2 regions of the Cytobacillus sp. BC1816 genome follow, and region 2 is predicted to be linked to the other one. Evidence: riboswitches for the same ligand, from Rfam matches in the RefSeq annotation. Region 2 holds a riboswitch; the other holds the start of a gene.
What was found. A riboswitch is a leader RNA that binds a small molecule or an ion and turns the genes downstream of it on or off. The one in region 2 is predicted to bind lysine.

Region 1 (5,838 bases), 350 kb from region 2:
TCTATCCATCATTGGGCAGACAGAACACCTGGATACGTCTCTTGAAGATAAAACCGGTGTTCATACAGAGACCTTCGAGACTAAAGATAGAGACAGCAGTGAAAGCGCGGGATTCTTAAATAGTCTGGCATCATGGTTTGATGATGATCGTATGAGCAGCGACTCTGCAGGTGAAAAGTTCAGGGAACTGGGCATGACAGATGATGAAGCACGCAAGTATGAAACTTATGTCAACGAGGGAAAAATCATTTTATACAGCGATCGAATAGATACTGCAACAGGCTTTACCAATGCCGGAACGGCTGAAGCCAATGTGGACAGCACTTACACTGGGGGATATAGCCAGCAGAGAAAACCCGCTGAAGAAGATGAACAATCATTAAAACTTCGGGAAGAACAGCTGGATGTGTCAAAAGAACGTGTTCAAGCCGGAGAGGTTGAAATCCATAAAGACGTTGTGGAAGAACAAAAAGCAATTAATGTACCGGTAGAGCATGAAGAAGTGTATGTAGAAAGAAGAAAAGTGGATGATCAAACTGGTGCAAGCACCTCACCTATATCAGATGAGGAAACAATCAGGATCCCAATTACAGAAGAGCGTGTAGAAGTCTCCAAAAAGCCCGTTGTCACTGAAGAGATTATCGTAGGCAAACGGGAAGTTCAGGAAACGCAGCAGGTTAAAGAAAATCTTAAGAAAGAAGAAGTACATCTTGAAGGCGGCCGTGAATATGTTACTGACGATGAAGACTTAAATCGTTCTCTTAATGGAAGAAATAATGACAACCTATAATTAAAAGGGTCCCTTCCGGGGGACCCCTTTTATAATGATGAATGAACACAAAAAAAGGCCTTCTCAAAGAGAAAGCCTTTTTCTATAGGTTTAACTAGCCCTATTTTCCTGCCAGGCTTCTTTTTTGCCACGGCCAAGGAAAGCAAATGCCGCTACAAGAACAGCCACTGTAAGTAATGCGATAGCAGTGCTGCCAGTAAACCCGACGATTAAATAACCAATAACTGCGATCCCTGCTGAAATCAAGGCATATGGAAGCTGAGTCATCACATGGTCTATATGGTTACAGCCTGCCCCAGTTGAGGAAAGAATCGTTGTATCGGAAATCGGTGAACAATGATCTCCGAAAACCGCTCCAGCAAGGACAGCTGACATAGCCGGCAATAACAGCGTGATATCCGTTGCTGCAGCAATGTCTCCAGCAATCGGAAGCAGGATGCCGAAAGATCCCCATGAAGTTCCCGTACTAAAAGCCATAATGCCTGCTATGACAAAGAGTAAAAATGGAAGCCAGGAAGTGCTCATATTGGAGCTTTCCACAATACCAGCCAAATATTTTCCAGTTTCCAGACGGCCGATCAAATCAACAATCGCCCAGGCAAACAGTAAGATATAAACAGCTGGAAGCATGGATTTAATGCCTTCCCATACCCCTGCTCCAAAAACATTTGCGTTAACTCCTTTTAAAACATATGCCTGTCGAAGGAATAATGCAATAGAGATAAACAAACCAATTAGGCCACCAAGGATAAGAGACTTTGAAACATCTGTGTTTTCAAAGATTTGCAGTAGCGTCGCATCTCCTTCAACCGCTTGGGATCCCGTCCAAAGCATTGCACCTACTGTACCAATGACAAGGGCAATAATCGGATACACAAGATCCCCAACCGATCCTTTTGAACTTGTTGGAAGGTCGTCTTTGAGTTCACCAGGTGCAGGCTTCTCAGGATCCATTACAAGCCCCTCTTCAACTGCACGCTTCTCATGAACCTTCATTGGCCCAATTTCCATGCCTCTTAATGCTACAATAAACACAATAGCAAGTGTAGTCCATACATAAAGATTCATTGGGATCATTTGAATGAATGCCGAGAAAGCGGAATACTCGGTCACATTATGGGCAGCAAGGATAGTTCCAATCAGCGCAATAATATATGCTCCCCAGCTTGATACTGGAGAAACCACACAAACAGGTGCTGAAGTCGAATCAATCAAATAAGCAAGTTTCGCCCGGGATACACGCTGGCGGTCTGTAATCGGTCGTGAAATCTGGCCGACTGCCAGAGCATTGAAATAGTCGTCAATGAATATGATAATACCTAAAACAGCTCCGACAATCTGTGCGCCTGCACGGGTCTTGACACGCTTCATCGCCCATTCTCCAAATGCGCGGCTTCCGCCTGAAATAGATATAAATGCAGTAATAACTCCTAATACAAGCAAGAATAGAATAATATATACATTCCAGGTGTTCAGCTCTCCGTCTGAAACAAAAATTCCCTTTACAGCATCCCAAATGATGCTGAATGTTTCTGTGATGCTAAATTCAGCCAGCAATAATGCGGCTGTGACGATCCCCACTCCCAATGACAGCAATACGCGCCTGGTCAGGATAACCATGGCGATTGCTACCAAAGGCGGCAGCAGGGAGAAAATCGTGTTTGCCATTACTTGTCCTCCTCTTGTTTTTTTGGATCACTCCATTAAAGGCGTGTCCGTTTTTCAATCAGGGGAACAACAAGGATGATGACAGAGTCAAAATAAAAAAAGAGTAACGATAGAGAAAAATCTATCATTACTCTTTTGAAGTAATTAGTTTCTCCATCACGATCTGTAGCTCCCCATTATGAAGGCTTTGACAAAGTATATTCATACTTTCCCCTCATAATGACAGTGTTACTCCTATTTGAAGTAACCCCAGCAAGATTAGTTCTGACTCACTAATCATGCTTCGGCAACATTCCCTTTCGGCTGCGGTCTTAGTTGTCATCCTCGCACAGCGTACTCTTGAATCTTGCGCCTCTACCCCATCGGATATGATAAGGTTTTTATGAAATTATATTGAAATTTTATCAAAATACTAATCTATTTGCAAGTGTTATTGGCCGGCCGGTATTTCTATTGAAGGTGAGGTGCCCCCTCCGCCATTGTAAAATTGCGGGACCTTTCCCGGGTAAATGCCATAAGCGGCCAGTACATCCTCCTGTACAGTGATAATTTTAGTGGCAAAGGGAATAATGATTTGAACCTGCACATCCAGACGGACCAGTACCTTTACTTCAACATTATTAATGCCGTGATCCTTTGTTTCAGTTATAAAATTGGAGGTAACAGATCCAACTGCATTAAATTTTACCGGTATCCGGGGACCCAAGTTTCCGAGGAGCGCATTATTGGTTGCCTGGCCAAGCGGCACGTAATAAACAATTCCATTTGTATTCTGCATTTGTTCCGTGTTAATTTCCACGTCTGTAAAGGACTCCAATGCATCCAAATCGCCCTTTTCCGCCTTTTTAATATTATCCTGAACCAGTTCGGTTACTTCCGCTTTGACCCTGTTCAGCTTTTCCACATTAATGCTGACAACACCGCTTTCACTTGCTTCAAACATATCTTCCAAATCCATCACATTGGTAATTTTTTTATTAATCGCATTGTTTATCACCAATGATGCGATTTTCCTTGTCTGTGAATCGGCATAGCTCATGAGTGTGGGCTTTAGCCCTTCGTTGATAATCCATAGGCCGGCAGCTGTTGAGATGACGAAAAATATAAAGGTCAATAGAAATACATAACGAAATGGCAGAGGACCTTTCCGGGGCAGCCGGCCGCGAAATTTTGCCAAAACAAATCCCCCCTTTACAAGCTATATGTATGCTGTAAAGGAGGGAACTAGGCTCAAAAATCCAAAATAGTTTATTGTTGTACAAAAGTCGTATCGCATCCTATAATGACAGAATTCAATTCAATCCTCAAATCTGCTTCATATGGCTCGACATTCCTGCCTTTTTCTTCAAGTACGCGTATGACAGGCCTATCACTCAGACCCGCGTTCTGCCGGCAGACAACGCCTTTCCGGCCATCATTCAGCTCGACTGTAACACCCACAGGATATACAGCAACCGCTTGACGAAAAACTTCAATTATCCTTTTATCAAATAACTTTTCTGCCCCTGCATATAAAATCTCCAGACCTTCATGCGGAAGCATAGCCTGTCTGTAAATACGATTTGATGTTACTGCATCAAATACATCGGCTATCGCAATAATCTTGCCGAAGTCATGTATCTCGTCTCCCTCAAGGCCGCGCGGGTAGCCGGTGCCATTCAAACGCTCATGATGCTGAAAGGCACAATGTGCAACAAGGAGCGGAATCGTCTCTACTCTTCTTAATATATTAAATCCAACTTCAGGGTGCTTCTTTATTGATTCAAATTCTTCCGCTGTCAATTTACCCGGTTTCAAAAGAATATCTGCTGGCACCTTCATTTTCCCTACATCATGGAGAATAGCACCTAGCCCCAGGATTTCAAGTTCCTTTGGCAGGAGCTGAAGTTTCATCCCGATTGCCAGAGAATAAAGGGTTACATTCAGGGAGTGTGTGAAAATATAGTGGTCATATGTATAAACATCTGATAGGATCGTAAGCAGCTCTCTATTTCCCCTTATTTCACCGATGAGTTGACGAACTAGCCCTGATAGCCGTTTAGAGGCTTTCTCAATCACTAAAGAGCCTGATAGATCTTTATTTGCTTCTACACCCTTCAGAACCGATTCTATGGTTTCGATAGCCTTCGTTCGCATTTTGGCAGTCAGAGGGTCCTTATATTGGATATCCTCAGTGCGCCAATCCCTGATATACACATAAGTAATACCCATTTCCTGCAATTTGTATATTAATTTATCAGCCAGCTCCACACCTTCATGCAAGAGGACCTGACCCTTGTCATTATATATAGCCTTGGCCAAAACGCTGCCAGTCTCAATTGTATTGGTTGCTGCTAATCTCATATGTATCTCCCATATCCTTTTTTCAGTGCTACTTTATATTTCGGGTATAATTTGGTTTTATTTACATTATACGACAAAATTCCAGCATTGGCGGAAGTTCTCAAATTTTTTATAAAAATGGATTCTTATGCCGTTTTTAAGGATAACTTTAATGTGCTTTTCTATACTCCGGGGCTTTTTTACTCCATTATGTTTTTTAGGTGCGGATAGCCGTTTTTTAGGTGCGGATAAAAAAATTTATGTGCGGATAGCTGATTTTTTCCAGATAAAATAGTTTGTGTCCGTAGAAGCTCTTTATATAAATCCAATAAAAAAGACATCCCTATCAAGGCATGCCTTTAGATCATTTTAAGAAGTGCATCTCTTCCTATCGTCCCTTTAATAATGCCCAGTTCCTCTGCTTCATATGTGACAGATTCGAGGGGGGCATCTAACAGCTGCTCTATGGTTTTTACGCCGACCGCCCTGCCGGCAATTACTTTGCGGTCCTTAAGCTTCTCATTCAGCAGAGCTACATCAAGGGCGCCGCACATGATATACCCTTTATCATTCGTTACCACAAGCAGATTGGTCTTCGGCAATTGCACCGATACACTCAAAAAAGTATGGCCTTCTATATCAATCGGTTTTAAATCAATCATACTTGCCGCCACTCCTTTCCTTTTTCCTTACACAATATGTACGGACAAGGAAAAGGGTGAAAGTGCCAGGCACCTATACCCGTTAGCTGAAGTGGTATAGGTGCCTGGCACCGCTTAAAATAAATCAAGCTGTCTGGGAGCGAGCTGCTGGTATTCGATATCAAGAAGTCGGATCATTTGTTTAGCATTGTCTGCCGCATCACCGCCAGAGTTATTATTGAAGACAACGAATACATTTTTACAATTTTCCTCAAGCTGTCTTAGATGTAACGCCCATTCAGCAAGTTCTTTTTCGTTATACCGGTAAAGATAGCGGACCTCTCGCCAATTGTCTCCATTCTTTTTCTGCCAGCCATGAAAATTTCGGCCATGAAACCGGACAAGCACCTTATCAGG
Region 2 (5,838 bases):
AAATAAACTGATGCTGCTTCCTGCCCAGCCGGGCTGTTATTTGATGAAAGACAGGCAGGGAACCATTATATACGTGGGGAAGGCAAAAATCCTGAAAAACCGTGTAAGATCCTATTTCACAGGCTCACATGACGGAAAAACATTAAGACTTGTTAATGAGATCGTAGATTTTGAGTACATTGTCACTTCTTCAGATATGGAAGCATTGATCCTTGAGATGAATCTGATCAAGAAATATGATCCGAAATATAATGTAATGCTGAAAGACGATAAAAGTTACCCTTTTATCAAATTGACGGCCGAACGCCATCCCCGTCTGATTACAACCAGAAAAGTAAAAAAGGACAGGGGAAAATACTTCGGACCTTATCCCAATGTGCAGGCTGCCAATGAAACAAAAAAGCTGCTCGACCGAATTTATCCTCTCCGCAAATGTTCAACTCTTCCGGACAGAGTTTGCCTTTATTATCATTTAGGCCAATGTCTTGCGCCATGCGTGAAGGCCGTAAGTGAAGACCAGTATAAGCAAATGACAGATGAGATTGCAAAATTCTTGAATGGCGGATACAAAGAGATTAAAAAAGACCTGACTGCAAAAATGACAGCAGCTGCAGAAGAATTGGACTTTGAAAGGGCGAAGGAGCTCAGGGATAAAATTGCCCATATCGATGCAACGATGGAAAAGCAAAAAATGACAATGACAGACTTTACAGACCGGGATGTATTTGGATATGCGGTTGATAAAGGATGGATGTGTGTTCAGGTATTTTTCATCAGACAGGGTAAACTCATTGAACGGGATGTATCAATGTTCCCTATTTATAATGAGCCGGAAGAAGAAATCTTAACTTTCCTCGGCCAGTTTTATATAAAAACAAACCACTTTAAACCGCGTGAAATATTGGCACCGGATTCGGTTGATGCTGTAATGGCAGAACAGCTTCTGGATGTTAAAGTGCTAAAACCGCAGCGCGGACAAAAAAAGGACCTGGTGAAGCTTGCTTATAAAAATGCAAAAATTGCTCTCCAGGAGAAGTTTTCTTTAATTGAGCGTGATGAAGAACGGACAATTAAGGCTGTAGAAAATCTGGGGGATCAGCTTGGAATCTATACTCCTCACCGGATAGAAGCATTTGATAATTCAAATATCCAGGGAACGGACCCTGTTTCAGCCATGATCGTCTTTATTGATGGCAAACCAGAGAAAAGAGAATACCGTAAATATAAAATTAAGTCCGTTAAAGGCCCTGATGACTATGAATCCATGAGAGAAGTGGTCCGGCGCAGATATACAAGGGTATTGAAAGAAGAGCTGCCGCTTCCGGATTTAATTATGATTGATGGGGGAAAAGGGCATGTTGAAGCTGTACGGGATGTGCTTGAAAATGAGCTCGGACTGGATATTCCGATTTCAGGCCTGGTGAAGGATGAAAAGCACAGGACTTCTCAGCTCTTATTTGGTAATCCTCTTCAAATTATTCCGCTTGCAAGGAACAGCCAGGAATTTTATCTGCTTCAGAGAATTCAGGACGAGGTGCATCGTTTTGCGATTACTTTTCATCGCCAGCTTCGTGGAAAAAGTGCCTTTCAATCTATTCTTGATGATATTCCCGGAATAGGAGAAAAACGAAAGAAACAGCTGCTGAAAGCATTTGGATCTGTAAAGAAAATGAAAGAAGCACCAATTGAGGAGTTTAGGAAAATAGGCATTCCTGAGAATGTTGCTGATGAATTGAAGTTGAGGCTTGAGGAACAAAGTGGAAATCCTAAGTCATAAATGGATATAGACAGAAAATTTCAGATATGTTATACTAATTCAAACTTTATATCAATATCACTTTATAGCGATAAAGCGTATGTTCATTTAGTTCAAACAAAGTTTCTGGACTGTGAACCGAATCGTTAAGTGAAGGTAGAGGTGCGAACTTCATCAGTAAAAGCTTGGAGAAGAATGAGCTTCCATGAAAAGCTTTGAAAGGGTACGTTCGCCGAAGTGGAGAAAATCTCATCATTTTTTCTGCTGGTTCTGCATTGAACAAATGCAGGATTGTCAGGACAATGCCGTCCTGGAGAGCTATCTCACTGTGTTTGCTCATTTTTATACTTTGGCTGCACAGCAATGGGATAGTAAACTATTCCATTGCTTTTTTTATTGCCCAAAAGGGTATTTTAAAGTTAAGGCCATTGTCAAATACAGCAGAGTGAACTGTCATGCTTCACTTACATAGGACGGCAAATCACAAAGTTACTAGTTCTTTAGAAAGAAGGGAAAGCTGTGGGAATCATTGTGCAGAAATTCGGGGGCACCTCCGTGGGGACTGTAGACAGAATTCAAAATGTTGCCAATCGGGTAATTGAAGAAAAAAATCGGGGAAATGATGTTGTTGTGGTTGTTTCGGCAATGGGCAAAACAACTGATCAGCTGGTAGGCATGGCCAGGGAAATCTCCCCCTCACCTAATAAAAGGGAAATGGACATGCTGCTAACAACCGGCGAACAGGTGACCATCTCTTTATTGGCGATGGCTTTAAATGCGAAAGGTCATCCCGCCGTTTCTTTTACAGGGGGGCAGGCAGGTATTAAAACAGAAGCAGTCCATGGCAATGCGAGGATAGTGAATATTGATCCGGGCACCATTCAAGGTGAATTAAACAAGGGGAAAATTGTGATTGTGGCAGGCTTCCAGGGGATGACAGAAGATGGTTCCATCACCACACTTGGACGAGGCGGTTCTGATACAACGGCTGTTGCACTGGCTGCAGCACTTAAAGCTGATAAATGTGATATTTATACTGATGTTACCGGGGTATTTACATCAGATCCCCGCTATATAAAGAATGCCAGAAAATTGTATTCAGTATCTTATGATGAAATGCTTGAACTGGCCAATTTGGGGGCAGGTGTGCTCCATCCAAGAGCAGTCGAATTTGCTAAAAATTATGGACTTCCCCTTGAAGTGCGTTCAAGCCTTGAGAAGGAAGCCGGAACAATCATTGAGGAGGAAGTAAAAATGGAACAAAACTTAGTCGTGCGCGGTGTGGCTTTTGAGGATGATATAACAAGGGTGACGATTCTTGGCCTTCCTAATTCACTGACTGGATTGTCTACTATTTTCTCGGCGCTTGCCAAAAATCGCATTAACGTTGATATCATTATCCAGAGCATGACAGAGGCTCAGACGACAAACCTTTCATTTTCAATAAAGAATGAAGATCTCACAGATACAGTAAAAGTGCTGGAAAAGCATAGAGAACAATTAAATTATGACAGAATTGAGTGGGAATCCGGCCTTGCTAAAGTTTCGATTGTTGGCTCAGGCATGATTTCCAATCCGGGTGTGGCTGCAGAAATGTTCGAAGTACTTTCCGCGAATGAAATAACGGTGAAAATGGTAAGCACATCAGAAATTAAAGTATCGGCGGTTGTTGAAAACAGCAAAATGATTGATGCAGTTGATGCTTTACATGATGCATTCAAGCTGTCGGTTTCTCCGGTTAAGGCTTAATTCCAGGAATATCAAACAATAAGCTATCAAAATTGATAGCTTATTGTTTGTACATATGATATTACTCAGCAGGATCCTTTTTGTCCCACTTCACTGTAATAAGGATTTTGCCAGTTTTTTTGCGGGGATGTTCGAATGCCTCACAAATGACTTCTTTTTGAAGTTCAATCTGCTGGGCTATAAATCCGGCTTCAAGCTGAAAGGAGCAGTTATGGTTCTTTTTGCAGCGTTCTGCAATCAGCTGGCTTGATAATTCCATTTCAATTTCATGTTTCGATTCGTTTGCGATGGAAAGATTTCCCCAGCCGGCATTTATAAAAAACTCGGCAATCTGGCCGGCTGTTTCCAGAGGATACATGCGTGCGATCCTTTTGCCGGCCCAATATAAAATTTCCGGTGCTTCATTTCCCAAAAGGTCATGCAGCAGCACTTCCCGGATTAGTTCATAGCCAAAAACCGGAACTGACTGTATGTGATTTTCATTAGTGGATTTCGCAGATGCTAATTCGCTCAATAGTCTCCCCTCTTTCTATGATTCTATTATATACAATATGCTGAGGGAGTTAATATCAATTCGGGAAAAAATAGAACGATTTGCATAGAAATAATTACTATTTCAGTATACTGGAGAGCAGCAACTAGGTCAGATTGAACCACAGAATAATATATGTTTTTTAGCCGTAAATATTTTTTAAAAATTTTATTAATATGGAACATTTTATGTATCCGTTTTCTTGACGCTCTATTATCTTGGGAGTAAAATGGACATGTCACATAATTGTAAGAAAATGAATAACATTTTCGAGATGATGTCCTGAGCGGGGGCTCAGCATCATTTTTTTAAAATCAGGGGGGGAAAGTTTATGGCAGGTAATCGTGAGTTTTTTAATCGCAGATTGCATTCATTACTTGGGGTTATACCGGTTGGTTTGTTTTTGGTGCAGCACCTTGTAGTGAACCATTTTGCAACAGGGGGAGAGGAATCTTTTAATAATGCAGCGCATTTCATGGAAAGTCTTCCATTCAGAATATTCCTTGAAACGTTTGTAATCTATCTACCTTTGCTGTTCCATGCAATCTATGGACTTTATATTGCTTTTACTGCAAAAAATAACGCAAGCAGATATGGATACTTCCGCAACTGGATGTTTATGCTGCAGCGTGTTTCAGGTGTCATTACACTGGTTTTTGTTGCATGGCATGTTTGGGAAACACGTGTACAGGCTGCATTTGGAGCAGAAGTTAACTTTCAGATGATGGAGAACATCCTATCTAATCCATTTATGTTCTGGTTCTATATTATTGGAGTCATTTCTGCGATTTTCCACTTTGCTAATGGGCTTTGGTCATTCCTTGTCAGCTGGGGAATTACAGTATCTCCTCGTTCACAGGTTATTTCCACTTATGTAACGATCGGAATTTTCATTGCATTATCTATTGTTGGTGTACGTGCTCTTACAGCATTTATTTAAAGCCAATAAAAGACTATTAGACTTCGGGTTTATAACGTGCCAATAATATTGCAGCTTTGAGAGCGGTCTGGCTTTAAGCGCGATAGGCAGGCGCTCTGCGCTTTTCAAAGTTGTATTAGTAATTAGGGAGTGAGTCACTATGGGTAAAGGAAAGGTTATAGTTGTCGGCGGCGGTTTAGCCGGTTTAATGGCGACAATTAAAGTTGCAGAATCCGGGACTCCGGTTGAATTATTTTCTTTAGTGCCGGTTAAACGTTCTCACTCTGTTTGTGCCCAGGGCGGCATCAACGGAGCGGTAAATACAAAAGGGGAAGGCGATTCTCCTTGGATTCATTTTGACGATACAATTTATGGCGGAGACTTCCTGGCAAACCAGCCGCCTGTTAAAGCGATGGCAGAGGCAGCACCAGGAATTATTCACTTATTTGATCGTATGGGTGTTATGTTCAACCGTACACCTGAAGGGCTGCTTGACTTCCGCCGCTTTGGTGGAACACAGCATCACCGTACAGCATTCGCTGGTGCTACAACAGGTCAGCAGCTTCTTTACGCGATGGACGAGCAGGTCCGCCGCCATGAAGTTGCAGGATTAGTAACAAAGTACGAAGGCTGGGAATTCTTAGGGGTAGTAATCGACGATGATGGAGCTTGTAAGGGTGTCGTTGCCCAGAATCTGACTTCTATGGAGATTAAGTCTTTTGCTGCTGACGCCGTTATTATGGCATCCGGCGGACCGGGAATTATCTTCGGTAAATCCACTAACTCTGTTATTAACACAGGCTCAGCTGCCTCGATTGTTTATCAGCAGGGTGCTTATTATGCAAATGGAGAATTTATTCAAATTCACCCAACCGCTATTCC

Region 1: linked by a shared signal. The riboswitch ahead of ACR42H_RS23280 (Na+/H+ antiporter NhaC family protein) and the one ahead of ACR42H_RS21555 (aspartate kinase) in region 2 are both predicted to bind lysine.

Annotation. Positions count from the first base shown of each region.
Region 1 is NZ_CP195611.1:4,580,006-4,585,843, forward strand. It holds gene ACR42H_RS23275 (YsnF/AvaK domain-containing protein) at 1-790, shown strand, start outside; gene ACR42H_RS23280 (Na+/H+ antiporter NhaC family protein) at 881-2,458, opposite strand; lysine riboswitch at 2,617-2,823, opposite strand; gene yunB (sporulation protein YunB) at 2,889-3,635, opposite strand; gene ACR42H_RS23290 (HD-GYP domain-containing protein) at 3,707-4,801, opposite strand; gene ACR42H_RS23295 (YunC family protein) at 5,140-5,442, opposite strand; gene ACR42H_RS23300 (DUF72 domain-containing protein) at 5,557-5,838, opposite strand, start outside.
Region 2 is NZ_CP195611.1:4,231,821-4,237,658, reverse strand. It holds gene uvrC (excinuclease ABC subunit UvrC) at 1-1,777, shown strand, start outside; lysine riboswitch at 1,906-2,085, shown strand; gene ACR42H_RS21555 (aspartate kinase) at 2,276-3,505, shown strand; gene ACR42H_RS21550 (YslB family protein) at 3,567-4,019, opposite strand; gene ACR42H_RS21545 (succinate dehydrogenase cytochrome b558 subunit) at 4,369-4,977, shown strand; gene sdhA (succinate dehydrogenase flavoprotein subunit) at 5,117-5,838, shown strand, end outside.